3 regions of the Streptomyces sp. NPDC050549 genome follow, and region 1 is predicted to be linked to each of the others. Evidence: riboswitches for the same ligand, from Rfam matches in the RefSeq annotation. Region 1 holds a riboswitch; each other region holds the start of a gene.
What was found. Region 1 has a riboswitch for cobalamin ahead of AB0I51_RS44845 (ribonucleoside-diphosphate reductase subunit alpha). Riboswitches for the same ligand answer to the same signal wherever they lie in the genome.
Positions count from the first base shown of each region.

Region 1 (10,247 bases):
GCCGGGCATCACGAAGTTGACGAGGCTGGTCTTCAGCTTGCCGCCGGTCTTGTCGGCCTTCGGGTCGGCCGCGCTCGCGCCCTCCCACGCGGCGCCGAAGATCATGGACGCCTTGCCCTGGCCGTAGACGATGTAACGGTCGGACTCGTCCTTGGTCTTGTCGCCGTGCATGTACTTGTCGATGACCGACTTCCACTCGTTGAGTCCCTTGATGGACTCGGGCGAGGAGAGGCTGGCCTTCCACTGGTCCCCGGACTGGGTGGCGATGGCGCCGCCGGCGTCGTAGACGAAGGACATGGCCGCGTACCAGTCACGGGTGGGCTGGTACCAGGCGCTGAACTTGCTGCCTTCCTTCTTCTGGATCTTGTCCAGGTCGGCGGTCAGCTCGGCGTACGTCGTGGGGGTGGACTTGATGCCGACCGAGGCGGCGATGTCCTTGCGCCAGTTGGCGACGCGGCCACCGGCGTAGTAGGGGACGCCGTAGGTCTTGCCGGAGTAGGTGACCGAGGCCTTGAGGCCGTCGAGCCAGGCGGAGGAGTTGGTGAACTTGGAAGGGTCGACCGGCGCGAAGGCGCCCTTGACCATGTAGCTCAGCATCTCGGTGTTGCCCATCTCGACCACGTCGGGGGCCTTGTCGGTGGCGAGGACCGCGTCGAGCTTGGTGTTCTTGTCCGGCCAGCCGTAGTACTCGTGCTTGATCGTGACGCCCGGGTGCGCCTTCTTCACGGCGGCGTCGGCTGCGGCCACCAGCTGGGGCCAGTTGTTCTGCGCGTCGACGGTGAGCCAGACGGTCAGCTCCTTGGCGTCGGCGCCGCTCTTCGAAGAGCCCTTGTCGTCGTTGCCCCCGCACGCCGCGATGGAGACCATCATGCCCGCGATACCGATCGCGGCTATCAGCTTGCGCTTCACGCCACCCTCCTCAGGGATGCCTGCCACACCTCCCGCCCATGGGCCGGGACCTGAACCAATGGTGTAGACCAGTACCGGGAGCTTGGACCAGACCAGAGGGCCTGTCAAGAGGCCTCGAAACGGCCCTGACCAGCCGTTATGGGACCTACATATGCAGGAACCTTTAAGTAAGAAGGCAGCGAAAACAACCGTGCCGGAGTACTCTCTTCCGCTAGACCACTTGGCCTTGTGGACTAGACCAAAAGCGACCGTGACGGTATACAGAAGGGATCACGAAGTGACCCTTGTCCGGAGCCGGAAAGGCGGAGCATGAGCACCGACGTCAGCAGTGCGGAGAACGAGGGTGGGGCTACCGTCCGCACCGCGCGTGTGCCGAAGTACTACCGCCTGAAGAAACACCTGCTGGACATGACGGAGACGCTGCCGCCCGGCACTCCGGTCCCGCCCGAGCGCACGCTGGCCGCGGAGTTCGACACCTCGCGCACCACCGTCCGCCAGGCCCTTCAGGAACTGGTCGTCGAGGGCCGCCTGGAGCGCATCCAGGGCAAGGGGACCTTCGTCGCCAAGCCCAAGGTCTCGCAGGCGCTCCAACTCACCTCGTACACCGAGGACATGCGCGCCCAGGGACTGGAGCCGACCTCGCAGCTCCTGGACATCGGCTACATCACCGCCGACGACACCCTCGCCGACCTGCTCGACATCACCACCGGCGGCCGGGTCCTGCGCATCGAGCGCCTGCGCATGGCCAACGCCGAACCGATGGCCATCGAGACCACCCACCTCAGCGCGAAGCGCTTCCCCGCCCTGCGCAGGTCACTGGTCAAGTACACCTCCCTCTACACCGCGCTCGCCGAGGTCTACGACGTCCATCTCGCCGAGGCCGAGGAGACCATCGAGACCTCCCTGGCCACCCCGCGCGAGGCCGGCCTGCTCAGCACCGACGTCGGCCTCCCGATGCTGATGCTCTCCCGCCACTCCCTCGACAAGGAGGGCAAGCCGGTGGAGTGGGTGCGCTCTGTGTACCGGGGCGACCGCTACAAGTTCGTGGCCCGCCTCAAGCGCCCCACGGACTGAAGGGGCGTACGGATCGCGCCACTTGAGGTAGTGCACGCGGTGTAGCGCAACTGCCGCTCCTGCTCTACGTTCCTCCCGTCGCCGCATGGACGGGAGGACCACCCGGTGCGTACCGCGAACGTCCGAACCATCGTCGTCTGGACCCTCGTCGCGCTCGTCGCCGCGGCGGGCTGGTCCGTCCTCGCGCTGGCGCGGGGCGAGAACGTGTCGGCCGCCTGGATGGTGGCCGCCGCCCTCGGCTCGTACGCCATCGCCTACCGCTTCTACGCGAAGTTCATCGCGTACAAGGTCCTGAAGGTCGACGCCACCCGTGCCACCCCGGCCGAACGCCTCGACAACGGCATCGACTTCCACCCCACCGACCGCCGCGTCCTGCTGGGCCACCACTTCGCCGCGATCGCCGGCGCCGGACCGCTCGTAGGACCCGTACTGGCCGCGCAGATGGGCTACCTGCCCGGCACGATCTGGATCATCGTCGGCGTCATCTTCGCGGGCGCGGTCCAGGACATGGTGGTGCTGTTCTTCTCGACTCGGCGCGACGGCCGGTCCCTTGGCCAGATGGCCCGCGAGGAGATCGGCCCCTTCGGGGGCGCCGCCGCGCTCCTCGCCACCTTCGCCATCATGATCATCCTGCTCGGCGTGCTGGCCCTGGTCGTCGTGAATGCGCTGGCCTCCTCCCCCTGGGGCACCTTCTCCATCGGCATGACCATCCCGATCGCCCTGCTGATGGGCTTCTATCTGCGGGTGCTTCGCCCCGGCCGGGTCTCCGAGGTGTCGCTGATCGGCGTGGCCCTGCTGCTGCTCGCCCTGGTCGCGGGCCGCTGGGTCGCCGAGTCGTCCTGGGCCGGCACCTTCACGCTGGCGCCCTCGACGCTGGTGATCTGGCTGGTGGCGTACGGCTTCATCGCCTCGATCCTGCCGGTGTGGACCCTGCTCGCCCCGCGCGACTACCTCTCCACCTTCATGAAGATCGGCACCATCGCCCTGCTGGCGATCGGGGTCGTCGTCGCCCTGCCCGACCTGAAGATGCCCGCCGTCACCGACTTCGCCAAGCACGGCAACGGCCCGGTGTTCGCCGGCTCGCTCTTCCCCTTCGTCTTCATCACGATCGCCTGCGGCGCCCTGTCCGGCTTCCACTCACTGATATCGAGCGGTACGACGCCGAAGATGATCCAGAAGGAGACGCAGATCCGGATGATCGGCTACGGCTCCATGCTGATGGAGTCGTCGGTCGCGATCATGGCGCTGGTCGCCGCGAGCATCATCGACCCCGGTCTGTACTTCGCGATGAACGCCCCGTCCGGCGCGATCGGCACGACGGTGCAGAACGCCTCGCAGGTGGTGAGCAGTTGGGGCTATCACATCTCCCCCGCCGACCTCGCCCAGGCCGCGAAGAACGTCGACGAGGCCAGCCTGCTCTCCCGCACCGGCGGCGCCCCCACCCTCGCGGTCGGAGTCTCGGAGATCTTCGCCAAGGTCACCGGCGGGAGTCTGCGCGCCTTCTGGTACCACTTCGCGATCATGTTCGAGGCGCTGTTCATCCTGACCGCGCTGGACGCGGGCACGCGCGTGGGCCGGTTCATGCTCCAGGACATGCTGGGGAACCTCTACCGCCCGTTCAAGAACGTGAGTTGGAAGCCCGGCCTGGCCCTGACCAGCGCGATCGTGTGCGCGCTCTGGGGCTACTTCCTCTGGGTCGGCGTCCACGAACCCCTCGGCGGGATCAACCAGCTCTTCCCGATCTTCGGCATCTCCAACCAGTTGCTCGCCGCCGTCGCCCTGGCCGTCTGCACCACCCTCCTGGTGAAGTCAGGCCGCCTCAAGTGGGCCTGGATCACCGGGATTCCGCTCGCCTGGGACGCCACGGTCACGCTGACCGCGAGCTGGCAGAAGGTGTTCTCCAGTGACCCCAAGGTCGGCTTCTTCAAGCAACGCTCGGTGTTCCAGGACGCGATCGACGCGGGCAAGGTCCTGCCGCCCGCGAAGAAAATGGACGACATGCACACCGTCGTCACCAACTCCACGGTGGACGGAGTGCTTTCGGCCATTCTCGCGGTGCTGGTCGTGGTCGTGATCGCGGACGCCCTTCGCGTCTGCGTTCGACACATCCGCCGCCCCGCGCTCTCCACGCTGAGCGAGACGCCGTACACCGAGTCGAAGATCGTGGCACCGGCCGGGCTGATCCCGACCAGGGAGGAGAAGGAGGCGGCGCGTGAAGTGGTCGGTGTTCAGCCAGGCGGCTAGCGGAGTGCGCTGGTACGTCCGGGAGCTGATGGACGAGTCGGCGTACGAGCGGTATGTCGCGCACGTACGCCGGGACCATCCGGACGCGGAGATCCCGAACCGGCGGGACTTCGAACGCATGCGGACGGACCGTCAGGAGGCCGACCCGAGGCAGGGTTTCCGCTGCTGCTGAACCCTGCTTTTGACACCGATGTCAGGCTTTCACTAAATCGACATGACGATATGCGGACGGGGTCTTTCGCTGCGGTGATCCCGTGACCTACATTGCCTGCGCGTTACACAGGTGATCAGTGAGGGGACGGAGCCGCGAAATGTCAGATGTGCCTGAAGTTCCGCCCGAAGTGACGGCGCCGGTGGTGACACCGGTCCGCGTGGTCATCGCCGTCTGCCTGTTCGCACCCTTCGTGGCGCTGCTCTGGGTCGGCTCCTACGCCAAGACGGACCCCGCGTTCGTCGGCATCCCGTTCTTCTACTGGTACCAGATGCTGTGGGTGCTGATCTCGACGGCGCTGACCATGACCGCCTACAAGCTCTGGCAGCGTGACCAGCGCACTCGTCATGGAGGCAACCGGTGAACGACGGCGTGAACGGCGTCGCTCTCGGCGTCTTCATCTTCTTCTTCCTGGCCGTCACGGTCCTGGGCTTCCTGGCCGCGCGCTGGCGCCGGGCCGACAACGAGCACAGCCTCGACGAATGGGGCCTGGGCGGACGGTCGTTCGGCACCTGGGTCACCTGGTTCCTGCTCGGCGGCGACCTGTACACCGCGTACACGTTCGTCGCCGTCCCCGCGGCGGTCTACGCGGCCGGCGCGGCCGGCTTCTTCGCGGTGCCGTACACGATCCTCGTGTACCCCCTGATCTTCACGTTCCTGCCCCGCCTCTGGTCGGTGTCGCACAAGCACGGATACGTGACGACGTCCGACTTCGTACGGGGACGCTTCGGCTCGAAGAGCCTCTCGCTGGCGGTGGCGGTCACCGGCATCCTCGCGACCATGCCGTACATCGCGCTCCAACTGGTCGGCATCCAGGCCGTGCTGGACGTCATGGGCGTGGGCGGCAGCGCCGACTCCAACTGGTTCGTGAAGGACCTGCCACTGCTGATCGCCTTCGCCGTGCTGGCCGCGTACACCTACTCGTCCGGCCTGCGCGCCCCCGCGCTGATCGCGTTCGTGAAGGACGGGCTGATCTACATCGTGATCACGGTGGCGATCATCTACATCCCGATCAAGCTCGGCGGCTTCCACGACATCTTCAGCGCGGCGGGCGCCAAGTTCAAGGCGGCGGGAGCGGGCGGACTCGTGCCCGCCCCGGCCGGCCAATGGACGTACGCCACACTGGCGTTGGGCTCGGCACTGGCCCTGTTCATGTACCCCCACTCGATCACCGCGACCTTGTCCTCCAAGAGCCGCAACGTGATCCGCCGCAACACCACGATCCTGCCGCTGTATTCACTGATGCTGGGCCTGCTCGCCCTGCTCGGCTTCATGGCGATCGCGGCCGGAGTCAAGGTCACCAACGGGCAGTTGGCGATCCCGCAGCTCTTCGAGAACATGTTCCCGGACTGGTTCGCGGGTGTGGCCTTCGCGGCGATCGGCATCGGTGCCCTGGTCCCGGCGGCCATCATGTCGATCGCGGCGGCGAACCTCTTCACCCGCAACATCTACAAGGACTTCATCAAGCCCGACGCGACCCCGGCCCAGGAGACCAAGGTCTCCAAGCTGGTCTCGCTGCTGGTGAAGGTCGGCGCGCTGGCCTTCGTCCTCACCATGGACAAGACGGTCGCCATCAACTTCCAGCTCCTGGGCGGCATCTGGATCCTCCAGACCTTCCCGTCCCTGGTGGGCGGCCTCTTCACCCGCTGGTTCCACCGCTGGGCCCTCCTGGCCGGCTGGGCGGTCGGCATGCTCTACGGCACCCTCGCCGCGTACGGGGTCGCCTCACCGACCCAGGCCCACTTCGGCGGCTCCGCGAAGGAGATCCCGGGGATCGGCGAGATCGGCTACATCGGCCTGACGGCGTTCGTCCTGAACGTCGCGGTCACGGTGGTCCTGACGTTCGCACTGAAGGCGCTGAAGGCACCGGAGGGCGTGGACGAGACAAGCCCGGCGGACTACACGGCGGACGCGGGCGACCCGGGAGTGCAGGAAGAACTCCCTGTGATCGCCGCCCACTGAGTCGTACGTGATCACGGGCCGCCGGAGAAATCCGGCGGCCCGTTGTCGTACCCATCCGGCACACTCGGCCTCATGGACATCGTGATCAGGCAGGTGGCCCCGGCCGAGTACGACACCCTCGGTGAGATCACCGCCCAGGCCTACCTCCAGGACGGCCTCCTCGACTTCGGTGAGAGCGACTGGTACCTCGGCGAGTTGCGGGACGTGGCCAAGCGCGCCGCCGCGGCACAGGTCCTGGTCGCCCTGGACGGCGAACAGGTCCTCGGCGGCGTGACCTTCGTCCCGTCCGGGGGACCCATGGCCGATCTCGCGACGGCGGGCGAGGCCGAGATCAGGATGCTCGCCGTCGCCCGCGCTGCCCGTGGCCGGGGTGCCGGCGAGGCCCTCGTCCGCGCCTGCGTCGAGCGCGCCAGGGCCACGGACGGCTGCGTACGCGTCATCCTGTCGACCCAGCGCACCATGCAGGCCGCCCACCGCATCTACGAACGGCTCGGCTTCACCCGCACCCCCGAGCGCGACTGGAACCCGATTCCGGAGCTCGACGACATCACTCTGCTCACCTACGAGTTGACGTTCTGACACGCTCCGAAGTCGCCGCGACACAACATCTGGGGGTGCCACGACAGCCCGGCACAAGATGTATGCTCATGCTCGCTGTCGCCGCAGGGGAATCCGGTGCGAATCCGGAACTGTCCCGCAACGGTGTACTTGCGTGCATACGCACGCCTGGTCAGTCCGAGGACCTGCCGACAGTGCGCCCGGCCACCCGGCCAGGGCGCATGACGTCCGGGCCTCGTGGAGTGGGCCGGTGGACGCGACGCCCCGTGCGCTCGTGAGCTGCCGCCTGCCCTCCGCAAGGCCCCGTGCCGAGCGAGGGAGAGCCCCACCGTGACCATCGCGCCAGCAGAGCCGGCTTCAGCGAACGAGGCGAACGCGACCGGAACCGGTATGCCGGGAACGGCCGTTCCCGGAGCCGACGGTCCCGGTGCCGCGATCCTGCGGACCCTGACCGAGCTGACCGCCGACCTTCCCGACGCCGACCCCGGCCGGGTCGCCGCCGCCACGCTGCGCGGCCGGTCCGCGCACGCGGACGAGACGGAACTGCGCGAACTGGCCACGGAGGCCGCCGCCGGCCTCATCTCCGAGGACCCCGTCTACTCCCGGCTCGCCGCCCGGCTGCTGACGGTCGGCATCGCCGCCGAGGCCGCGTCCCAGGGCGTCACGACCTTCACCGAGTCCGTCGCCGTGGGCCACCGCGAGGGCCTGATCGCCGACCGCACCGCCGAGTTCGTGAGGCTGCACGCGGCCCGCCTCGACGCGCTGATCGACACCGAGGGCGACGACCGCTTCGGCTACTTCGGGCTCCGTACCCTCCACAGCCGCTACCTCCTCCGGCACCCGATCACCCGCAAGGTCATCGAGACCCCCCAGCACTTCATGCTGCGCGTGGCGAGCGGCCTGGCCGAGGACGACTCGACCCGCGCGCTCGACGAAGTGGCCGCGCTGTACCGCCTGATGAGCCGCCTCGACTACCTCCCCTCCTCCCCCACCCTCTTCAACTCCGGCACCCGGCACCCCCAGATGTCGTCCTGCTACCTCCTCGACTCCCCGCTGGACGAGCTGGACTCCATCTACGACCGCTACCACCAGGTCGCCCGCCTCTCGAAGCACGCCGGTGGCATCGGTCTCTCGTACTCCCGTATCCGCAGCCGCGGTTCGCTGATCCGGGGGACGAACGGGCACTCCAACGGCATCGTCCCGTTCCTGAAGACGCTGGACGCCTCGGTGGCCGCGGTGAACCAGGGCGGCCGGCGCAAGGGTGCCGCCGCGGTCTACCTGGAGACCTGGCACTCCGACATCGAGGAGTTCCTGGAGCTGCGGGACAACACCGGTGAGGACGCCCGGCGTACGCACAATCTGAACCTCGCGCACTGGATCCCGGACGAGTTCATGCGCCGGGTGAACGAGGACGGCACCTGGTCGCTGTTCTCCCCCGCCGACGTGCCCGAGCTGGTCGACCTGTGGGGCGACGGGTTCGACGCGGCCTACCGCAAGGCCGAGGCGCAGGGGCTGGCCAAGAAGACCATCCCGGCCCGTGACCTCTACGGCCGCATGATGCGCACCCTCGCGCAGACCGGCAACGGCTGGATGACCTTCAAGGACGCGGCCAACCGCACCGCCAACCAGACGGCCGAGCCGGGCCGCACCGTCCACTCCTCCAACCTCTGCACGGAGATCCTGGAGGTCACGGACGACGGCGAGACAGCGGTCTGCAACCTGGGCTCGGTGAACCTGGGCGCGTTCGTGGTCGACGGCGACATCGACTGGGAGCGGCTGGACGAGACGGTCCGCACGGCCGTCACCTTCCTGGACCGCGTGGTCGACATCAACTTCTACCCGACCGAGCAGGCGGGCCGTTCCAACGCCCGCTGGCGCCCGGTCGGCCTGGGCGCGATGGGCCTCCAGGACGTCTTCTTCAAGCTGCGCGTCCCCTTCGACTCCCCGCAGGCGCAGGCCCTTTCCACCCGGATCGCCGAGCGGATCATGCTCGCCGCGTACGAGGCGTCGGCCGACCTCGCCGAGCGCAACGGCCCGCTCCCGGCCTGGGAGAAGACCCGTACGGCGAAGGGTGTTCTGCACCCCGACCACTACGACGTGGAACTGACCTGGCCGGAGCGCTGGACGGCCCTGCGGGAGCGGATCGCCCAAGTCGGCATGCGCAACAGCCTGTTGCTGGCGATCGCCCCCACCGCCACCATCGCGTCCATCGCGGGCGTGTACGAGTGCATCGAGCCGCAGGTCTCCAACCTCTTCAAGCGCGAGACGCTGTCCGGTGAGTTCCTCCAGGTCAACTCCTACCTGGTGAACGAGCTGAAGCAGCTCGGCGTGTGGGACGCCCGCACCCGTGAGGCACTGCGCGACGCCAACGGCTCGGTGCAGGCGTTCAGTTGGATCCCGGCCGAGGTCCGCGCCCTGTACCGCACGGCCTGGGAGATCCCGCAGCGCGGCCTGATCGACATGGCCGCCGCCCGCACCCCGTTCCTGGACCAGTCCCAGTCCCTGAACCTGTTCCTGGAGACGCCGACGATCGGCAAGCTCTCCTCGATGTACGCGTACGCCTGGAAGCAGGGCCTGAAGACGACCTACTACCTGCGCTCCCGCCCGGCGACCCGCATCGCCCGCGCGGCCCAGGCCCAACCCGCCGTCCCCGTACAGCAGTCGACGCCCGACGAAGACGCGGTCGCCTGCTCCCTTGAGAACCCCGAGTCCTGCGAGGCCTGCCAGTAATGCCCACCCGTCGCCCGACCACCGCCCCTGAAGGACAGCGCTTCGCGCCGACTGATATGACTGCCAAGAACCTTCTCGACCCGGGCTTCGAGCTGACGCTGCGCCCCATGCGCTACCCGGACTTCTACGAGCGCTACCGGGACGCGATCAAGAACACCTGGACCGTCGAGGAGGTCGACCTCCACTCGGACGTGGCCGACCTCGCGAAGCTGACGCCGGGTGAGCAGCACATGATCGGCCGGCTGGTCGCGTTCTTCGCGACGGGCGACTCGATCGTGGCGAACAACCTCGTGCTGACCCTGTACAAGCACATCAACTCCCCGGAGGCGCGGCTGTACTTGAGCCGTCAGCTCTTCGAGGAGGCCGTGCACGTCCAGTTCTACTTGACGCTGCTCGACACCTACCTGCCCGACCCCGACGACAGGGCGGCCGCCTTCGACGCGGTGGAGAACATCCCCTCCATCCGCGAGAAGGCCGAGTTCTGCTTCAAGTGGATCAACGAGGTCGAGAAGCTGGAGAGCCTCCAGACCCAGGCCGACCGCCGCCGCTTCCTCCTCAA
Region 1 is NZ_JBFAJD010000062.1:604-10,850, reverse strand. Features, by position in the region: gene AB0I51_RS44880 (extracellular solute-binding protein) at 1-909, opposite strand, end outside; gene AB0I51_RS44875 (GntR family transcriptional regulator) at 1,219-1,983, shown strand; gene AB0I51_RS44870 (carbon starvation CstA family protein) at 2,089-4,227, shown strand; gene AB0I51_RS44865 (YbdD/YjiX family protein) at 4,256-4,399, shown strand; gene AB0I51_RS44860 (DUF3311 domain-containing protein) at 4,539-4,802, shown strand; gene mctP (monocarboxylate uptake permease MctP) at 4,799-6,400, shown strand; gene AB0I51_RS44850 (GNAT family N-acetyltransferase) at 6,473-6,979, shown strand; cobalamin riboswitch at 7,032-7,189, shown strand; gene AB0I51_RS44845 (ribonucleoside-diphosphate reductase subunit alpha) at 7,349-9,688, shown strand; gene AB0I51_RS44840 (ribonucleotide-diphosphate reductase subunit beta) at 9,745-10,247, shown strand, end outside.

Region 2 (10,247 bases), on a different contig from region 1:
GGTCGCATGTGGGTGAATCGTCAACTGTGTGACGTGGCTCTCAAACCCCAGGTCAGAGGCCTGTGGGCTGCGTACATGTCACGCCGATGTCCTACTAATCCGCATCGTTGGTGACTTGGGTCATGTGGGACGCTTCACCCGGTTCGTCCGTCGAAAGTGACCCGCGTCTCGAAGGCGGCCCGCCGGGTCGCCCGGCGCAGCGCCCGCAGCAGCGCCGGACCGACGGTCAGCGTGAGGACGACGGTGACGACCGCCCGCCCGAGGTCCCAGCCCAGCGAGGTGGCCACGCAGTACGCGACGAAACGGGCCAGGTTCGCGGGAACCGTCGCCCCCGGGTCGAAGGCGACCGACGAGGCCAGCGCCCCCATGAAGGGCCAGCCCGCCAGGTTCATGGCGGTGCCGTAGGCGAACGCGGCGAGGAAGCCGTAGCAGGCGAGCACCGCGATCTCGCTACGGCCGCGCAGCAGCTCCCGGCCCGGCAGCAGGCCCGCGCCCATCGTGAACCAGCCCATCGCCAGCATCTGGAACGGCAGCCACGGGCCGACCCCGCCGGTCAGCAGCGCCGACGCGAACATCGTGACGTTGCCCAGCACGAACCCGAAACCGGGTCCCAGGACGCGTCCGCTCAGCACCATCAGGAAGAACATCGGCTCGATGCCGGCCGTACCGGCGCCGACGGGGCGCAGCGCGGCACCGGTCGCGGCGAGCACGCCCAGCATGGCCACGGCTTTCGGGCCGAGCCCCGACTCCGAGATCGCCGCGGCGGCGACGGCGACGAGCAGCACGAGCAGGCCCGCGAAGAGCCAGGGCGCGTCCTGCGAGTGCGCGGCGACCTGTGAGCCGGGCGGGGCGAGGAAGGGCCAGGTGAAGGCCGCGATCCCGGTGACGGTGACGAGGGTGAGGGCGGCGGCGGAGCGGGGAGTGAGGGGGATCGGCCTCATGCCCCTCGTCTCCCTCATGTCAGGGCCTCCCGTACCTCGGCGACCGTCAGCCACTGCTGCGGGGCGAGGATCTTCGTCGTCTGCGGGGCGAAGGACGGGGACGCCACGACCACCTCCGCGGTCGGACCGTCCGCGATCACCTCTCCGTCGGCGAGGAGGACGACCCGGTGGGCCAGTTCGGCGGCGAGCTCCACGTCATGGGTGGCGAGGACGATCGCGTGGCCCTCGGCGGCGAGCGCGCGCAGGATCGTGACCAGGCGGGACTTGGCCGCGTAGTCGAGACCCCGGGTCGGCTCGTCGAGCAGGAGGAGGGGCGGCCGGGCCGTGAGCACGATCGCGAGGGCGAGCGCGAGGCGCTGCCCCTCGGAGAGATCGCGGGGGTGGGTGTCGTCGGTCACATCGGGGAGGAGGCCGGAGACGAGGCCACGGCAGGTACCCGGCTCGGCGCCCGCGTCCGCGTCGGCCGCGGCGCACTCGGCGGCGACCGTGTCGGCGTACAGCAGGTCACGGGGTTCCTGCGGGACCAGGCCCACGCGGCGTACGAGGTCCCGGGGCGCCGTGCGATGCGGGGTGAGGCCGCCGGCCCGGACCGATCCGGAGGTGGGCGCGACCAGGCCGACGAGGGTGTTGAGGAGGGTGGACTTGCCGGCGCCGTTGCGGCCCATGAGGGCGACGGTCTCGCCCGGGGCGATGGTGAGGTCGACGCGGCGGAGGGCGTCGATACCGGCACGGCGGACTGAGAGGGCGCGGACTTCCGCCGTGTGGACGGGAGTCGGGGCGGGGCTTTTGCGTGCGCGCCAACGGGAGCTTGGCGGGCGGGAGTTGGGGAGCTGCCCGTTGAACGGGGTTGCGCCACGGGCCGGTTCGCGTCCGGCCAGGCGCCCCCGCAGTCCGTCCGCCCGGCGCCGCGCGTCCCGCACAGTCAGGGGCAACGGCGTCCACTCGGCGAGCCGGCCCAGGGCCACGACCGGTGGGTACACGGGGGACACCGCCATCACCTCCGCCGGGCTGCCGAGGACCGGCGCCGCACCCGGGGCCGGAAGCAGGACGACCTGGTCGGCGTACTGGACGACCCGCTCCAGGCGGTGTTCGGCCAGCAGGACCGTGGTCCCGAGGTCGTGGACCAGGCGCTGGAGGACGGCGAGCACCTCCTCGGCGGCGGCCGGGTCCAGGGCCGAGGTCGGTTCGTCGAGGACGAGGACCTGGGGGTGCGGGGTGAGGACCGAACCGATCGCGACGCGCTGTCGCTGGCCGCCGGAGAGGGTGGCGAGGGGGCGGTCGCGCAGGTCGGCGAGGCCGAGCAGATCGAGGGTCTCCTCGACGCGGCGGCGCATCACGTCCGGGGCGATGCCCAACGACTCCATGCCGTAGGCGAGTTCGTCCTCGACCGTGTCCGTCACGAAGTGGGAGAGCGGGTCCTGGCCCACTGTGCCCACCACGTCGGCGAGTTCACGCGGCTTGTGGGTGCGGGTGTCACGGCCGGCGACCGTGACCCGGCCGCGCAGGGTGCCGCCGGTGAAGTGCGGGACCAGTCCGCTCACCGCGCCGAGAACCGTGGACTTGCCGACCCCCGACGGGCCCACCAGCAGCACCAGTTCGCCTTCCGGGACCTCGAAGTCGATTCCCTGGACGGCCGGTTGGGCTGTGCCTTCGTACGTCACGGAGACATCCTCGAAGCGGATCACGACGGCTCCTTGAAAGTGGGCAACGCGGGGGCCAGGCCCAGCAGTACGGCAGCCGCCGGCCAGAGGGGAAGGGTCGGCGCGACCAGCGGCACCACACCGGGAGTGAGCGCGCCTGGGTCGCGGACGGAGGCCAGCGTCAGCAGCGCGGCGACCGTCGTACCCGAGCCCGCGACCAGCCACGCCCGCGCGTCCCACGGGTCGGGGCGGTACCGGGTGCGCAGCGTACGGCGGCCCCCCAGCCGCAGCCCCGCCGCCGCGGCGACGACCCCGAGGAGCAGCAACGGCAGCCCGTAGACCCCGCCTTCGGCGGTGAGCAGCCCGTACGTCCCCGCGCACACACCGAGCAGCCCGCCGAGCGTGAGGGCGGCCGTCGTCCGCCGTACGGAGGCGGGCACCTGTGCCGTACGGCCGTAGCCGCGCGCGTCCATCGCGGCGGCGAGGGCGACCGAGCGCTCCAACGCGCCCTCCAGGACCGGGAGTCCGACCTGGAGCAGGCCGCGCAGGCCCCGGTCGGGGCGGCCACGGAGGCGGCGGGCGGCACGCAGCCGCTGGACGTCGGCGACGAGGTTCGGGGCGAAGGTGAGCGCCACGACCACCGCGACGCCGGTCTCGTACAGGGCGCCCGGCAGGGACTTGAGGAGCCGCGCCGGGTTTGCGAGGGCGTTCGCCGCGCCGACGCAGATGAGCAGCGTGGCCAGTTTCAGGCCGTCGTAGAACGCGAAAGCCAGGCCTTCTGCGGTGACCTTGCCGCCGAGGCGGATGCCCTGCGCCCAGTGGGGGAGCGGGACTTCGGGGAGCGTGAGCAGGGTGTGCGTGCCGGGGACGGGGGAGCCGAGGGCGATCGCGAAGAGGAGGCGGATGAGGAGTACGGCCAGGGCGAGTTTCGCGAAGGCGGTGTAGGAGCGGGACCAGGGGGTGGGGGTGCGGTTCGTTGCCACGACGTAGGCCGTGACCGTGATCAGGAGGGCGAGGAGGAGGGGGTTGGTGGTGCGGGTGGCGGCGGTGGCGAGGCCGAGGGACCAGGTCCACCAGGCGCCGGGGTGGGTGGGGTTCGGGGTGCTGCAGTCACGCATGTTTGCGCCTGCGGGTCTGCCATATCGCTGCCGTGGCCAGGAGTGCGACGGCTGCCGTGCCTGCCAGCACGCCCACCGACGGGCCGTCGTGATGGGTTGTGGTGATCTGCTCTCCGCAGCCCTGTTCCGGATAGCCGCTGATCGCGCACAACAGGGCGTTCGTGTCGTAGCGCAGGGGCTTTGCGACCGATGCCAGTGCCTCCGCCGTCGTCGCGTCGGGAGACACCGTGGCGCAGGCGGTGCGGCCGGCGGGTGGGGTCTCACCGGAGGGCGCGTCGGACGCCGTACCGAAGTCGAGGACGAGAGCGACGCGCTTCTTCCCTTCCACGGCCGGGGAGTTGGCGCAGATCGTCGTGAAGTCGGCCGATGAGGCCCGGGGTTGCTTCGCGTCCGCAGAGTCCTCGCTCACCGCGAAGCGGAAGCCCTGGACGTCGCCGTCGGCGGGGCGGGTGGTGGAGGGGCCCTGGGTGGCGTAGGTCCAGTGGGTGCCGGTGCGGTCCCAGAAGGACCAGTAGCGGTAACCGGCCGCCTGGGCGGGGGAGTTGGCGGTGAGGGTGAGCAGGAGCGCGGTGAGGAGGAGGGTGAGGGAGGGGCGGCGGGTCACTGCTGCTGTCCGCGCTTGCGGCCACGGGCGACCAGGACGAAACCGGCGATCGCGACGACGAGGAGAGCGCCGCCGACGGCCCAGGCGACGTTCAGGGAACCGTCGTTGTCGTCGGATGCCGTCTTCTCCTCCGGGCCGGCGGTGACCCGCTCCTCGATGTCCGCGGGGGTCGGGCCGGTCGCGTTCAGCAGGGTGACGAGGTCCTGGCCGCCGAAGTCGTGGACGTCGGCGCCCTTCGCCGTGGTCGCCACGAAGACGAGTTGGGCGTAGGCGGCCGGACCACTCTGCGCGGCCCACGCCTTGGAGTGGGTCTCCAGCCAGTGCAGGGGCTTCGCCGCCTGGTCGTGCAGGCCGAGGGACGACAGGGCGACGATCGCGTCGGCCGTGTTGCCGTAGTCGGGCTGCGGCTTGGCGCCGGGGAGTGGGGAGGTCAGATGACCGTCCTTGGCCATGGCCCGGGTGAGCCAGCGGGCACCGTTGAGGCTCAGCGCCGTCTCGGGGACATGGGGATCCGGCTCGGCGCAGCCCGTGGGGGCCTCGGCGTCGTCCTGCCGGCTCCCGGTCAGCGACTCGCCGTCCAGGCCGAGCACGGCGGCGGCGGTCGCGTCCGCGTTGGCAAGGAGCCTGCCCTTCTTGTCGGGCTGGTAGGCGAAGGCGCCCGCGTCCGTGCCGTTGTCGCAGGGCAGCGCGAGCTTGCGCAGTGCGTCGTAAGGGGACTTCCCGTCCTTGCGGACGTTCGGCACGGTCACCCCGGCGTCGCCGAGCGCGCCGATGACGACGGCGGTGGAGTTCGCGTCACTGGCGCCGCCCGCGGAGTAGCCCCAGCCGCCGTCGGCGTTCTCGACGGACTTCAGCCACTTGACGGCCTTGGCCACCTGCGCGTCGTAGGAGACGGTCAGCGTCGAGAGTGCCTGTACGGCGGCGGCCGTGCTGTTCGTGTCGACCATGACCTTGGCGTCGCACGCCTTGCCGGGGTCGGCGCGGAACGCCGCGAAGGCGCCGCTCGCGCACTGCTGCCCGGCCAGCCACGCCACCGCCTTGTCGGCGGGCTGTACACCGACGGCATCCTGCGCCAGCAGGGCGAGGGACTGGCGCCAGACGCCGTCGTAGGTGGGGTCGGAGGTGCCGTAGAGCCCGGCGGGTATCGCCACGGACGGCGACGGACCTGCGGCGACGGCGGGCGTCGCGGCGATCACGGTGACGGTGATGCCGGCGGCCAGGGCCGCGGCCTTGCGGCGGACGTTCATGATCGGCGGGTGCCTTCCCCTGTTGGGGAGCAGGGCGGCGCACGGGATCACCCCCGGGCGGCTCGGCTCCGTATTCCTCGACGGTGCGTGTGAGCCGGTCACGTGCCGTGCGGGGCGGTCCGGCTCACCGGCCCCGGGAGGGGGACGGATCACGGTTGCGGGTCAGCGCCGGAATTGCACCGGCTTTCCCCCGTACGGGTGTGATGACGACCCGGCCACTGTACGGGCAACCTGAGCGCGCGCTGTGAGTGGGGGTTGCCCGGTCCTGCGGGCCCGATAGGTTCTGGCCATGTCGGTGACGGGGAAGCTGATCGGGTCCGGCCGTACCGCGGACGTGTACGAGATCGACGAGGCATGGGTGCTGCGCCGCAACCGGGAGGACTGGGGGGACGCGGCGGCCGAGGGCGCGGTGATGGAGCATGTACGGGCGCACGGCTACCCCGTGCCCCGGGTGCGGCCGGGGGACTCGCGTACCTCGCGCACCGACCTCGTGATGGAACGGCTGACCGGGCCCACCATGCTGGAGGCGTTGGTCGCGGGCACGATCGACGTCCGGGAGGCGGGGGCCGTACTCGCCGCGCTGCTACGGCAGTTGCACGCGATCCCCGGCCGACGCCCCGGCACCCGGGTCCTGCACCTCGACCTCCACCCGGAGAACGTGCTGCTCACCGCCGACGGTCCCCGGGTCATCGACTGGGGCACCGCCGAGGACGGCGACCCCGGACTCGACTGGGGGCTCTCCGCGATCATCATCGCCCAGGTCGCCGTGGACGACCTGCCGATCGCCGACCCGGCCCGCGCGATGCTCGCCGCACTCCTCGCCGACCCCGCCGATCTCACGGAGGAGGGTCTCGCGGAAGCCCGGCGGAGGCGTGCGGCGAACCCGACGATGACTCCGCGCGAGGTCGAACTCCTCGGTGCGGCAGAGGAGTTGATCCGATCGCTCGCATCTCCTCGGGAACCGTGAATCGACGTGAACGCGTCACCGCCGACGAGTGCGTGAGGGGCCGGGGCGCCGGACGGCGGCTTCGGATGGGTTCCGAGGGCTGCGGGGCAGTGTGGGGGAACTTCGGGCACGTGGAGAAGAGAGCGGGTCGCCGGCTGCCCGCCGGGTTCTTGCCGCCGTCGTGGCGTCGCTGGCCGCGATGACGCTGACGGTGTCCTGTGCGGACTCGGCCGCCCCGCATCACCGTTCACCCGTCGAGGAGCGCGCGCCGGCCGAGAGCGCGACCGCGAGCACACGAACCGGGACCGCCGAGAACTGCGATCCGCTGTTGTCGCTGAAACCGCCGGCCCGCATGCCGACGCCGGGTGGCAGGATGCCCAGCGGTTCGGCGATGGAGCGGATCGTCGCCCGCGGACGGCTGATCGTGGGAGTGGACCAGAACACCTATCTCTTCGGCTACCGCAATTCCGAGACCGGACAGCTGGACGGGCTCGACATCGACCTGGTGCGGGAGATCTCCCGCGCGCTGTTCGGGCGGCCCGACCGGGTGCAGTTCAGGGCCGTGCCGTCCGCGCAGCGGATCGGGTTACTGCAACGCGGCGAGGTCGACCTCGTCGCGCACTCCATGACGATCACCTGCGAGCGCATGAAGCAGGTGCTGTTCAGCAGCGACTACCTGGACTCAGGCCAACGCGTCCTCGTCACCGACACCTCCCCGGTGAAGACCCTGGCCGATCTCGCCGGACAGAAGGTGTGCACGGCCCGGGGAACCACCTCACTGACCGAGTTGCAACGCGCCCGCCCGAAGGTGCGGCCGGTGACCGTCTCCGACTGGACCGACTGCCTCCTGCTGCTCCAGCAGGGCGAGGTGGCCGCCGTGTCGACCACCGACAACGTCCTCGCCGGACTGAGCGCCCAGGACCCCGCCACCCGCATCACCGGACCGCGGTTCACCTACGAGCCGCACGGAATCGCCGTGTCGAAGACGACACCGGAACTCGTCCGCTTCGTCAACGGCGTCCTCGCGCACCTGCGCGCCTCGGGCACGCTCCGCGCCCTGCACGAACGGTGGTTGGGCCCCTACGGCGACTTCTACCCGCCCGCGCCGCGCTACCGCGACTGAGGGCGCCCGAGCGATGTGTCGTACCGGCAGGCTTACCGGCCGACGCCCTTCCGTCGGCAAGTTGGGCCGATCCGGGACTGGTGACGGGGGGCCGGACTCAGACCCGCACCGGCGCCGCCACCCCCGTCGGCTGGCACAGGACGAGGGCCAGGTCGTCGGTGGGCGGGCCGCCGGCGTGCGCGAGCAGGCGGTCGTACAGCGCGTGCAGCGCCCCGTCCGGCGTCGGCTCGCTCAACGCCGTCGCGCACTCGGTGAGCAGGGCGAACGGGGTGCCGTCGAGGGCGCGGGACTCGGTGAGGCCGTCCGTGTAGAGGAGGAGCCGGTCGCCGGGCTGGAGGCGGACCCGGTACTGCCGCGGGTCCGGGCACAGGCCCAACGGCAGTGCGGGGACCCGGGGTTCGAGGAGTTCGAGGCGCTGCCCGGAGCGCAGGGGCGCCGGATGACCGCAGTTGACGAGCCGTACCTCGCCCGGCCCGAACTCGGCCAGCACCGCCGTCACGAAGTCCTCGGGGCCGAGACCCGGGGCGAGCCGGGCGTCCAGCGCCTTCGCCAGAGTCGTCAAGTCCGGTGCCGTATAGGCGAGTTCACGGAACCCGATGAGTGTGTCGGCCGCCGTCCGCAGCGCGTCGAGCCCGTGCCCGCGCGCATCCCCGACCAGCACCCGCAGGCCGTACGGCGTCACCGCGAGGTCGTACAGGTCGCCGCCGACGGAGGACTCGCGGTTCGCGCAGTGGTAGCGGGTGCTGACATGGGTGCCGGAGAGGGTGCGGGAGACGGGCCGCAGGATCGCCTCCTGGGTGATCCGGGCCACCTCCCGCGCCTCGGCGAGGCGTTCCCGCAGCCGGCCGCGCTGTCTCGCCGCGTACACACTGCACGCGCAGCCGAGGAGCAGCCCGCCCCAGCGGACGGCGAAACCGGCGTTCAGCTGTGCCCCCGAGCCGAGCCCCGCCGCCAGCGCGAGCAGCACCGTCCAGCAGCAGACCAGGAGCGTACGGCGGACACCCAGGAAGGTGGCGGCCATCAGCGGTCCGATCGCCAGCAGCGGCAGGATCGGCTGCACCCGGCCGATCAGCAGACCCGGCGTGGCCGCCAGCAGACAGCCGGCCGGTGCGACGAGCAAGCGGCGTCCCCCGTCCATCGCGTTCGTGTCCATCGCGTTCACGCCACGACGATCGCGGAATTCACGGCTCCGTACCCGCGGCACCGGGGAGTTGACCGGCTCTCGATCACAACTGGTCAAATCAGGGCGAAAGATGATCTAAAAGGGTGGCGGCTTCGGTATCGCGAGGACTTTTGCGGGCAGCCGTGGGCCGCGTTCCGGGACCTTCGCATGGAGCCGGTGACCTACGGACACACTGGCCTCGTGCCGGACAGGACTGACCATGGGAACCCAGGCGACTCCCACACCCCCGGGAACCCTGGGAACTCCAACAGGCCGGGGAGGCCTGGGAATCTGCCGCCCGAGACGCACAGTTTCGTCGGGCGGGGCGCCGAACTCGCCCGGCTGTGCGCCGCGTTGGACCCGGACGCGGGGCCGGCCCGGCCGGTGACCGTCGTCGGGGTCGGCGGGGTCGGCAAGACCCGGCTCGCGCTGCGCGCGGCGGCGCGGGTCCGGGACGCCTACCCCGACGGCGTCTGGCTGACCGAACTCTCCCCGCTGCGCACCTCGGGACTCGTGGACCTCGCCGTCATGGAGAGCCTTCGGCTCGCCGACCAGTCGACGCGCCCGGTGATCGACGTCATCACCGAATGGGCCCACGGCAGAAGGCTGTTGCTCATCCTCGACTCCTGCGAACACGTACTCGCCGACTGCGCCAGGTTCACCGCCGCGCTGCGCTCGCGCCTGCCCGGCCTGCGCGTCCTGCTCACCAGCAGGGAACGGCTCGCAGTGCCCGGCGAGGAGGTCCTCCACCTCGAACCACTGCCTGTGGACGGCCGGCCCGGCGACCCGACCGGTGCCGGTGAGGCCGTAGCCCTGTTCGCCGAGCGCGCCGCAGCCGCCGGACGCCCCCTGAGGGACGACGACCCGGCCGCCCGCGCCACCGCCGCCGCCGTCTGCCGCCGCCTCGACGGCATCCCCCTGGCCCTCGAACTCGCCGCCGCCCGCCTCGCCGACCTCACCCTCGATGAACTCCACACCCGCCTCGGCGAACGCCTGCCCACCCTCCCGTCCTTACCCGACCCGTCCGCGCCGCCGGGCACACCCGCCCCGTCCTCGCCCCTCGACCTGCTCGCATCCGCCCCGGGCGAACGCCCGCCCCGCCACCAGACCCTGCGTACCGCCATCGGCTGGAGCCACGAGCTGTGCGCTCCGCTCGAACGGCTGCTGTGGGCGCGGCTCTCCGTCTTCAGCGGTGGCTTCTTCCTGGGGGCCGTCCGGCAGGTCTGCGCGGGCGGCCCGCTGCCCCCGGAGCGGATCGCCGGGCTGCTCGACCGGCTCGTCGCCCAGTCCATCGTGCTGCCCGACCCCGTCATCTCGTCCCGCTACCGGATGCTCGACACCGTCCGCGAGTACGGCGCCGACTGGCTGCACGCCCTCGGCGAGGAACGCGCCGTACGCAGGCGCCACCGCGACCACTACGCCCGCCTCGCCCGCGAGGGCTGCGCCGAGTGGAACACCGGACGGCA
Region 2 is NZ_JBFAJD010000001.1:738,436-748,682, forward strand. Features, by position in the region: gene AB0I51_RS03335 (ECF transporter S component) at 135-941, opposite strand; gene AB0I51_RS03340 (ATP-binding cassette domain-containing protein) at 956-2,626, opposite strand; gene AB0I51_RS03345 (energy-coupling factor transporter transmembrane component T) at 2,623-3,699, opposite strand; gene AB0I51_RS03350 (SCO2322 family protein) at 3,692-4,303, opposite strand; gene AB0I51_RS03355 (prenyltransferase/squalene oxidase repeat-containing protein) at 4,300-5,550, opposite strand; cobalamin riboswitch at 5,646-5,780, opposite strand; gene AB0I51_RS03360 (phosphotransferase) at 5,840-6,517, shown strand; gene AB0I51_RS03365 (glutamate ABC transporter substrate-binding protein) at 6,696-7,619, shown strand; gene AB0I51_RS03370 (PP2C family protein-serine/threonine phosphatase) at 7,717-8,772, opposite strand; gene AB0I51_RS03375 (NB-ARC domain-containing protein) at 8,983-10,247, shown strand, end outside.
Region 2: it holds a riboswitch for cobalamin, as region 1 does, so the genes downstream of both, AB0I51_RS03355 (prenyltransferase/squalene oxidase repeat-containing protein) here and AB0I51_RS44845 (ribonucleoside-diphosphate reductase subunit alpha) in region 1, are expected to answer to the same signal.

Region 3 (10,247 bases), on a different contig from region 1:
CTTGAGCGCGGCGAGCCCGTCCTCCCAGGCCCGCTTGCCGCCGAGCAGCCGTACGACGGCGATGTCCGCGCCGGCGAGGAGCGCGGGCAACTCCTCGGAGGCGTCCACGCGGGACGGGTTGCCGATCCGGTACCCGGCGCCGGAGGCACGCGCCGCCAGCAGATCCGTGTCGGCGGTCGACAACAACAACACTGTGCTCATGCGGGCGCTCCCGGTGGAATGAAAGGCAGTCCTTGTGGCGCGCCGGACTCGATGAGCCGCCACAGCGCGTCCGTGTCCGCGTGCTGTTCGATCAGGTCGCCGAGCCGGTCGAGCTGCTCCTCGCGCAGCGCGGCGAACGAGGTGTCGGCGGCCGGTACGAACCGGCGCCCCGCGGCGGCGGCCACCTCGCGCAGGAACGCCCGCCGGAACCCGTCCGACTCCAGCGAACCGTGCCAGTGGGTGCCCCAGGTCCGACCGACCCGGCAGCCGTCCAAGAAGGCTTCCCCGCCGGTCAGTTGGGCGACACCGTGATGGATCTCGTACCCCTCCACCCGCTCGCCGAGGGCTTCGCCGACGGGTCGGGTGAGGGTCTTCTCGTGCGCGAACCGCACGCGCAGGGGAAGTACTCCGAGTCCGTCGACCGAGCCCCGCCGGCTCTCGACCTCGTCGTCGATGTGCTCGCCGAGGATCTGGAAGCCGCCGCAGACGCCGAGGATCGGCCGCTGTTCGGCGGCCCTGCGGACGAGGGCGTCGGCGAGACCGCGCTCCCGCAGCCACTCCAGCGCCTGCACCGTCCCCCGGGTCCCGGGGATCACGACGAGATCGGCGTCGGCCAGCTCCTCCGCCCGGTCCACGAACCGCACCACGACACCCGGTTCGGCGGCCAGCGCGTCCACGTCCGTGAAGTTGGACATGAGCGGGATCGCGCAGACGGCGACCCGCAGCACGTCCTCGCCGACCGGCGGCGCGGTGCTGGACTCGCGGACGGTCCCGCGCAGCGAGATGCGCAGCCCGTCCTCCTCGTCGATGCCGAGCCCGTGCCGGAACGGCAGCACGCCGTACGTCCGGCGCCCGGTGAGGCCGTGCAGCATCTCCAACCCCGGCTCCAGGAGAGACACATCGCCCCGGAACTTGTTGACGAGGAACCCGGCGACGAGGGCCTGATCCTCCGGGCCGAGCAGTGCGACGGTCCCGAAGAAGGAGGCGAAGACGCCGCCGCGGTCGATGTCCCCGACGACAAGAACGGGTAGCCCGGCATTGCGTGCGATACCCATGTTGACGATGTCGGTCCGCCGCAGATTGATCTCGGCGGGACTGCCCGCCCCCTCGCAGATCACCGCGTCATACGTGCCCCGCAACTCGGCGAGACAGTCCAGCACGGTGCCGAGCAGCGCCTCCTGCCGCCCGCCGTGATAGCCGCGCGCACTCATCTCGCCCACGGGCCTGCCCATGAGCACGACCTGACTGGTGCGGTCGCCGCCCGGCTTCAGCAGCACGGGATTCATCAGCGCGGTCGGCTCGATGCGGCAGGCCTGCGCCTGCATGGCCTGCGCCCGGCCGATCTCGGCACCTTCGCGCGTGACGAACGAGTTGAGGGACATGTTCTGCGCCTTGAAGGGCGCGACCTTCACGCCCTGCCGCACCAGCCACCGGCAGATCCCGGCGGTGACGACACTCTTCCCGGCGTCCGAGGTGGTGCCCGCGACCAACAGCCCGCCGCCGCTCATGACTTCCGTCCCTTCACCAGCAGCCGCCCGGCGACACTGACCCCGAACGCGAGCCAGCCGACGCGCCGGGACAGCCGTACGGCACGGTCTATGTCCGGTACGGCGACGGCGCGCCCGTCGCCGTTGAGCACGGGCCGGTGCTCGACCCGGCCGCCGTAGGAGAGCGTCCCGCCCAGTCGCACGCCGAGGGCACCCGCGAAGGAGGCCTCCACGGGACCGGCGTTGGGGCTCGGGTGCTTGCGGGCGTCGGTGCGCCAGGCGTGTACGGCACCGCGCGGGTCGCCGCCCGCAACGGTCGCGAGGGCGGCGGTGAGGCGGGCGCCCGGCCAGCCGGCCACGTCGTCGAGGCGGGCCGAAGCCCAGCCGTAGCGACGGTACTTGGCCGACTTGTGGCCGACCATGGCGTCCAGGGTGTTCACGGCCCGGAAGCCGAGCAGACCCGGGACACCCGCGATGCCGCCCCACACCAGGGCGCCCACCACCGCGTCGGAGGTGTTCTCGGCGACGGACTCGACGACGGCCCGGGCGATCCCGTCGGCGTCGAGGGCCTGCGGGTCGCGGCCGCAGAGGTGCGGCAGGCGCGCCCGCGCGGCCTCGATGTCACCGGCCTCCAGCGCCCGCCCGATGGTCCCGGCCTCGCGCGCGAGCGAGGTCCCGCCGACGACCGCCCAGGTGGCGGCGGCGGTGAGGGCGGCAGAGGCCGTACGGGACGGTCGCAGGGCCGAAGTGGCTACGGTGGCGAGGGAGACGGTGCCGCCCACGCACACGGCGGTGTGCAGGGCGCCCCAGCCTCGGTGGTCGCGCCACAACAGCTGTTCCACGGCACCTGCGGCGCGGCCGAACGCGGCGACCGGATGCCCGCGGCGGGGATCGCCGAGCAGATGGTCGCCGAGAAGGCCGGCGGCGGCGCCGTACGCGAAGACGCGATCGGCACGCATCGGCTCAGCCGGTCGCTGAGTCGGACACTGCGCTGGTACGGGACCTCGAACGGCAGCCGAGCATGGCGATATGTCCTCACTCAGGGTGTCCACGCCCTGGTTCGACGAGACCGGCGGTGAGAGTTCCTGGCTCCCGGGGTTGTCTACCCCGGTGACAGTGGCGGGACCGCGCCGGATTCGCACCGGCTTCCTCTCCTGCCGCCGTACATGGCTCCGGCAGTCCACCACGGGGTTGGAAGGGGCGTCAACTTGCTGTTGACCTGCGGGGGAGGAGTGTGCTGATGCCCACACGCGGGTCGTCGGAGGGGGCACGAAGACGTGGGGTGCGGTTCGGTGATCCGTCCCGCACCCCACGGTGGGTCCAACTGGCGGCCGGTCAGGCCACGATGATGTAGATCCCGTACGCCACCGCCGCCGCGCAGGCCGCGAAGCAGGCGTACGCGCCGGTCAGGGCGAGGGTCGCGGAGTCGCCCTGGGCGGTGGCCCGTTCGCGGCGCGAGAGGGCGGTGATGCCGAGGGTGAAGACGGCCACCAGGGCCACGGTGACCACGAGGCTGACGCCGAAGACGGAGCCGAGGGCTGCCCAGTCGATGTCCATGCTGATTCGTTCCTTCCAACCGGGGGCGCGGGCTCAGACGGCGGCGGCCGGCGGGGTCGCCGGGTCGGACTTCACGACGGGGGCCGGGGTCGCGGGCGGCGAGGGGATCGTCGCCGTGAGGCCTTCGGAGAGGGCGACCGACGGGGGCGGGGTGACGGCGGCGATCGCGGCGGTCACCACACCGGCAGGCTCCTCGAACTCGTTGACGTTCGAGGCGTCGACCACCTGGCGGCGGGAGAGCAGCCAGATCGCGGTGCTGGAGGCGATCAGGAAGACGGCCACCAGCGCGGTGCCCCAGTCGCCGAGGTCGGTCACGGACTCGGCGAGCGCCCCGACCAGCGCGGCGGCCGGCAGCGTCAGACCCCAGGCGACGAACATCCGGGTGGCGGTCGACCAGCGGACGACACCGCCCTTGCGGCCCAGGCCGGCACCCATCACGGAGCCGGAGACGGCGTGCGTGGTGGAGAGCGAGAAACCGATGTGCGAGGAGGCCAGGATGACCGCGGCGGCGCTGGTCTGGGCGGCGAAGCCCTGCTGCGGCCGGAGGTCGGTCAGGCCCTTGCCCATGGTACGGATGATGCGCCAGCCGCCGATGTAGGTGCCCATCGCGATGGCGAGGCCCGCGGAGAGGATGACCCAGGTGGGCGGGTCCGAGTCGGGGGCGATGGAACCGCCGGCGATCAGCGCCAGAGTGATGATGCCCATCGTCTTCTGCGCGTCGTTCGTGCCGTGGGCCAGCGAGACCAGTCCGGCGGAGGCGATCTGGCCGACCCGGAAGCCCTTGTCGGCGGCCTTGCCGTCCGAGTTCCGGCTCAGCGTGTACGAGAACCGGGTGGCGAGCATCGCCGCGACACCCGCGACGATCGGGGCCGCGACCGCGGGCAGGAGCACCTTGGTGACCAGGACGTCGCCGTGGACCGCGCCGGTGCCGGCCGAGGCGATGGTGGCGCCGATCAGACCGCCCATCAGGGCGTGCGAGGAACTGGACGGCAGGCCGACGAGCCAGGTCACCAGGTTCCAGAGGATCGCACCGACCAGGGCGGCGAAGATGACCTCGGGACGGATGCCGCTCTCATCGACGAGACCTTTGGAGATCGTGTTGGCGACCTCCACGGAGAGAAAAGCGCCCACCAGGTTGAGGGTGGCCGACATGGCCACCGCGACCTTGGGCTTGAGTGCACCGGTCGAGATGGTGGTGGCCATCGCGTTGGCGGTGTCGTGGAAACCGTTCGTGAAATCGAACGCGAGTGCGGTGACTACCACAATCGCGAGAATCAGCGAGAAGCTTTCCATTTACCCAGGCAATCGTTCGAGGTCATTGTTGCGTTGACCGTAGGAAACCTGGGTGAACGGAAGATGAACTGAGGGGGTCTCCAAAGTGTCTGTACGGGCTAGTAGCCGCGGGCGAACTTCTTCAGTTGGCTCAAGGACCCGTTGAAGAGGTTCTGATCACCCGGGAGGCCGCCGCTGTTGTCGTACTGCCAGAAGGTCCAGTACGACCAGCCGGCGGGCAGCGGGCCCGTGTCCGCCGACTCGTGGCGGGCGATCCACAGCGCGTGTGTCGAGGCCAGGGCGGTGCTGCCGCCCGTGCAGGTGTTCCACCAGTGGGCGGTCGTGTAGATCACCGGACGACGGCCGGTCTCCCGCTTCACCTCGGCGCTGAAGGCCTTGATCCAGCTCACCGTCCTCGCCTTGCTCAGGCCGTAGCAGCCGTGCTTCTTGTCGTACGGGTTGTATTCGATGTCGAGCGCCGGCGGCAGCGTCCAGCCGTCCGCCTTCCAGCCGCCGCCGTGCGCCACGAAGTACGCGGCCTGGGTCGTGCCCGACGACTTGTCGGGGAGCGCGAAGTGGTAGGCGCCCCGGATGATGCCGGCTGCCCGGGCGCCGTTGTACTGCTGGGTGAAGTAGGGGCTGACGTAGTCGGTGGACTCGGTCGCCTTGACGTAGACGAAGGTGGCGCCCTTCGCCTTCGCGCTCGGCCAGTTGACGTTCTTCTGGTGCGAGGAGACGTCGTGGCCCTTGGCGGGGCTCGCGGCGGCGGCCGGAATCTCGGCGAGCGCGAGCGCGGTTCCGCCGGCGGCGAGCGCAGTGACGGCCGCGACGAGGCGGGCGCGATGACGGGACGGTTTGCGATCACGGGCCATGTTTCCCCCGGGAATGGCGGCGTGTACGACAAATCCCCCAGAGGCTATTGGAAGATCTGTCGACGCCGATCGGTCTCCGGCCAAGCGGCCTGAGTGGGCGTTACATGCCTATATGTACTCTTTCGGAGATGCGGCTTCCGGCTTAAAGTGCCCGCGCCCGAGCGCGTGTTGGAGAACCGGCTGGCAGGATCGCGGCATGGCTGAGCGGCGGCGGGACGAGCGGGGCGGACGGGAAGTCGGGGAGGGCGCACAGGCTGTGGGGGAGCCGTGGCGCAGGCGTGTGCGCCCCGAGGAGGCGCAGGCCTGGGGCGAACTCGTCGCGACGGCCCGCCGGACGGTGTCCGACGGCCTGGTGGTCGGCACCTCCGGGAACGTCTCGGTGCGCGTCGGCGACATCGTCCTGGTCACGCCTTCGGGCGTGCCCTACGACCGGCTGACACCCGACGACACGGTCGGCGCCGACCTCGAAGGCCGACAGGTACTCGGCACCCTCCTCCCGACGAGCGAACTGCCCATGCATCTCGCCGTGTACCGCAGCACCGACGCCCGCGCCGTCGTCCACACCCACGCCGTCCACGCGACGGCCGTCTCGACCCTCGTCCCCGAACTCCCCTCGATCCACTACATGTCCGGCGCCCTCGGCGGCCCGGTCCGGGTTGCCCCGTATGCGACATACGGCACCGAGGAGTTGGCCGAGAACATGCTCCAAGCCCTCGCCGACCGCTCCGCCTGCCTCCTCCAGAACCACGGCACGATCGCCTACGGTGCCTCCCTGGACCAGGCGTTCGACCGCACGGCCCAGCTGGAGTGGATGTGCCGGTTGTGGCTGACGGCGTCGTCGGTGCCCGGGCTGTCGCCGACGCTGCTGTCGGGGGAGCAGGTGGCGGAGGCGGGGGAGCGGTTGCGGGGGTATGGGCAGCGGGGGTGACCCGCCCGCGGCGCCTCTCGCTCGCTTCGGCGGCCCGCGATACCTTCGCGGCCCGCGTCGACCCTGTGCCGCCTTCGGCTGGCCGCCGGGCGGGTCCGCCGGGACACTGGAGCCGTGCGCACAGTCAAAGCGACGGCCGCGGCCGTCTCCGTGGCCCTCGCGGCCGGTGCGGTGGGCGTCGCCGCCGGGCGGTACGCCAGCGACGCCGCGCTGAAGGCGCCGCCCGGCCGTCCCCTGCCGACCGAACCCCGGCTCACGGTGCACGCCACCGCCGCCGGGCAGATCACCCTCACCCGGGACCTGGCCTCCCTGCGCCCCGGCATCTACGGCCTCGCCGGTGACGGCTCCCACGCGGTCGTCGGTCACGTGATCGACACCGCGCCCCACTCCGCCGACGCCGTCGTACGCCGCCTCGAACGCGTCACCCACGGCACCCTGCACCCCCGCGACAAGGTGTGGCTCACCCCCAACGTCCACATCGGCAACCCGAGCGCCGCCCTCGGCCTCGACCACGCCGACATCGACATCCCCGGCGAACTCGGCTCCCTGCCCGCGTGGTTCGTACCCGGCGCGCGCAGCACCTGGGTGATCGCGGTGCACGGCCTGGCCACCACCCGCGAACTCGCCCTGAACGTCATGGAGTTCCTGCACCGCAACCGCTTCCCGGTCCTCGCCCCCGCCTACCGCGGCGACCTCGGCGCACCCCGCAACCCCGACGGCCTCGGTCACCTCGGCGAGACCGAGTGGCGCGACCTGGACGCGGCGATCCGCTACGCCGTGCGCTACGGCGCCGAGCACGTCGTCCTGTACGGCTGGTCCACCGGCGCCACCATGGCGTTGCGCGCCGCCGCCCACTCCGGGATGCGCAACCGCGTCTCCGGCCTGGTGCTGGACTCGCCGGTGCTCGACTGGGAGACGACGCTGCGCGCCCTCGCCACCGCCCGGCGCACCCCGGGCGCGCTGCTGCCGCTCGCGGTCCGCGCCGCCCAGGGCCGCACCGGTCTGCACGGCGACCGCATCGCCGAGGCCGCCGACCCCGCCCGGCTCAAGGTCCCGACCCTGATCTTCCACGGCCCCGACGACACCGTCGCCCCCTGGTCCCTCTCCCGGCGCTTCGCCGCCCGGCGCCCCGACCTGATCACCCTCCAGCCGGTCGCCCGGGCCCCGCACGGCGCCATGTGGAACGCCGACCCGGCCGCCTACGAGGAGATCCTGCGCCGCTTCCTGACTCCGCTGATGTGACCCCGGCCCACCCCCCTCCCACCTTCCGTTTAGCCCTGTACCACTGGCCTGAACCAGGCCCCCAGCAGCCCGCGGGACCCCCTGCCCGGGCCCTCCCCGTCGCCCGCCGTGACATTCCGTTTGGGTTTTCGGACCGTCAACCGGAAGACTGCACCCGTGACGTCCCGTATCCCGCGCGACTCCAGGCTTCGACTCGTTCGCCCGCGACCCCTGGCCGCCGCCCCCCGAGCGATGAACCAGCGGCGCTCGCGCCGCCCCGCGCCCCGTCCTCCGGAGGGCACACCGGCCCCCGCGGAACTGGCCAGAATGGCACGCTCCGGCCTGGCCGGCGCGGCCCGCGTCGCCCACTGGGCCGACGCCGCACTACGCCCCGGCCGTGACGGCGCCGGCCCCGACGGCAAAGGCACCCTCTCCGAAGCGACCGCCGAACTCGCGGCCGAGGACTTGGGCCTGACCCCGGCTCAGGTCCGCGCCGACTGGGACACCGCCCGCCTCGCCGGCCTCGTCGAGGTGCACGGCGACAGCGCCCGCCCCGGCTGGCGGCTGCGCGCCTGGGACCGCGACGACAGCGCCGTCCTGCGCGGCTGGGTCGCCCTCTTCGACGCCTGGTCGCTCGCCCACCCGGAACCCCGGGATTACGAGCCCTCCGCCGTCGCCGAGGTCGTCTCGGCCATGCCTCAGGTGCTCTCCTTCCTCCAGCTGTCCGCCGGGCCCGTCCCCGTCGCCCAGCTCCTCGACCTCCTCGGACAACGCGTCACCGAACTGCGCACCGAGCGCTGCGAGATCCCCTACGGCCCGCAGCCCGAGCCGGTCCAGCAGCCCCCGGCCGACGACACCCCTCTCGACGCCCTCCTCGACTGGGCCCTGCACGCCCTCGCCTCCGTCGGTGCCCTCACCTACGGCGACGGCCAGGCCACCCTCACCCCGCTCGGCAGCTGGGCGGTCTGGGTCAAGCTGGAGCAGATCTGCGTGGCCGCGCAGAGCCCCGCCGGGAACATCGAGCAGTCCGCCGAGGACATGCTCCGCGGCTGCTCCCAGCTCCGCCCGAACGCCGCCCGCGCCGAGTACCGCGCCTGGCTCGCCGCCCGCACCGTGGGCAGCGCGGTCGGCGAGCTGATCGATGCCGCCCGCGGCGAGGACGCCCTGCTGCGGGGCCTCGCCTTCGAGGCGCTGCGCGTCGTCGGCGCCCCCGCCGAGCCCGACGTCCGCGCGGCGGTGGACGACGCGACGCTGCGGCCGTACGCCCTGCTGTGGCTCGCCGAGCACGACGGGATCGACCCGGAGGACGCCCACGAGGTCCTCACCCGCGAAGAGGCCACCTGGATGTGGGTCGACACCGCCGCCGCGGTCGCCGACCACGGGGAGGCCCCGCTGCTCGTGCGCCACCTGGAGTCCGCGATCCAGCCGACCGTCCCCATGCTCCTCGACGAGGTGCGCGCCGTGGGGCACCCGCGCACCGTGCAGGTCCTGGTCGCGCTCGCCGCGGCCCACCCCGACCCGGCGCTCGCCAAGGCCGTACGCCGGGCTGCCTTCCAGGTGCACACGGGGGGCAGCTAGGCGGGGTCAGGCACCTGCCGTCCCGGGTATCTCCGGGGCGTAGGCACCGAAGCTCCAGATGTTGCCCTCGATGTCCCGGGCCATGTAGTCCCGGGATCCGTACTCCTGGTCCGTCGGGGGCATCAGGATCTCCGCGCCGTGCTCCACGGCCCGTCGGTGGTGGGCGTCGACGTCGTCCACGACGACGTACACCCCGACGGGTCCCGCGGTCTTCATCGCCTCGTCGAAACGCCCGCCGCGGCCCTTGGAGCCGAGCATCACCGCGCCGTTGCCCTGCACCAGCTCGGCGTGCATCACCGAGCCGTCCTCGCCCTCGTACACCGCGAGTCCGGTGAAGCCGAAGGCCTCCGTGAGCTGCCGGATCGCCGCCTTCGCGTCCGTGTACAGCAGGGACGGGTAGATGCTGGGACGCCCGCTGTCCTTGCCTGCCATGCCCATCACTTCCTTGCGCATCCGGTGTTGTCAGGTGCCGTGTGCTTTTGCTGTCTTTCCGCTGCTTCGATCGCTTTCGACGAGTCTTGCACCCGCCACTGACAACGCCCCGCGAACCGGCGCCCCGACCCTCAGTGGAAGGTGTCGCACTGCGCCATGTCGCCGGTCCGGTAGCCCTGGTGGAACCACTGCTGCCGCTGCGCCGCCGAGCCGTGCGTCCACGTCTCCGGCGTGACCCGGCCCTGGAATCGCTCCTGGATCCGGTCGTCGCCCACGGCCGCCGCCGCGTCCAGCCCGTCCCGGATGTCCGCCTCCGTGAGGCTGGTGATCAACGGCCGCCCGGTCGACTCGTCCTTCGTGGTCGTCGCGTGATGCGCCCAGACCCCCGCGTAGCAGTCCGCCTGCAGCTCCACCCGCACCGCGTTGCTGTTCGCACCGGTCCGCCCGTCCTGCGCCCTGCCGAGCGTGCCCATCAGGTCCTGTACGTGGTGCCCGTACTCGTGGGCCACGACATACGCCTGCGCGAACGGGCCGCCGCTGGAGCCGAACTTCGTCCGCAGCTCGTCGAAGAACCCCAGGTCCAGATAGACCTTCCGGTCGCCGGGACAGTAGAACGGCCCCACCGCCGAGGTCGCCGTCCCGCACGCGGTGGCGACCTGCCCGCTGAAGAAGACCGTGGGGGAGCGGGTGTACGTTCCG
Region 3 is NZ_JBFAJD010000018.1:136,023-146,269, forward strand. Features, by position in the region: gene cobN (cobaltochelatase subunit CobN) at 1-201, opposite strand, end outside; gene AB0I51_RS25795 (cobyric acid synthase) at 198-1,709, opposite strand; gene AB0I51_RS25800 (cobalamin biosynthesis protein) at 1,706-2,647, opposite strand; cobalamin riboswitch at 2,747-2,889, opposite strand; gene AB0I51_RS25805 (hypothetical protein) at 3,024-3,245, opposite strand; gene AB0I51_RS25810 (inorganic phosphate transporter) at 3,279-4,538, opposite strand; gene AB0I51_RS25815 (lysozyme) at 4,637-5,389, opposite strand; gene AB0I51_RS25820 (class II aldolase/adducin family protein) at 5,586-6,317, shown strand; gene AB0I51_RS25825 (alpha/beta fold hydrolase) at 6,432-7,559, shown strand; gene AB0I51_RS25830 (hypothetical protein) at 7,716-9,116, shown strand; gene AB0I51_RS25835 (VOC family protein) at 9,123-9,548, opposite strand; gene AB0I51_RS25840 (neutral zinc metallopeptidase) at 9,680-10,247, opposite strand, start outside.
Region 3: it holds a riboswitch for cobalamin, as region 1 does, so the genes downstream of both, AB0I51_RS25800 (cobalamin biosynthesis protein) here and AB0I51_RS44845 (ribonucleoside-diphosphate reductase subunit alpha) in region 1, are expected to answer to the same signal.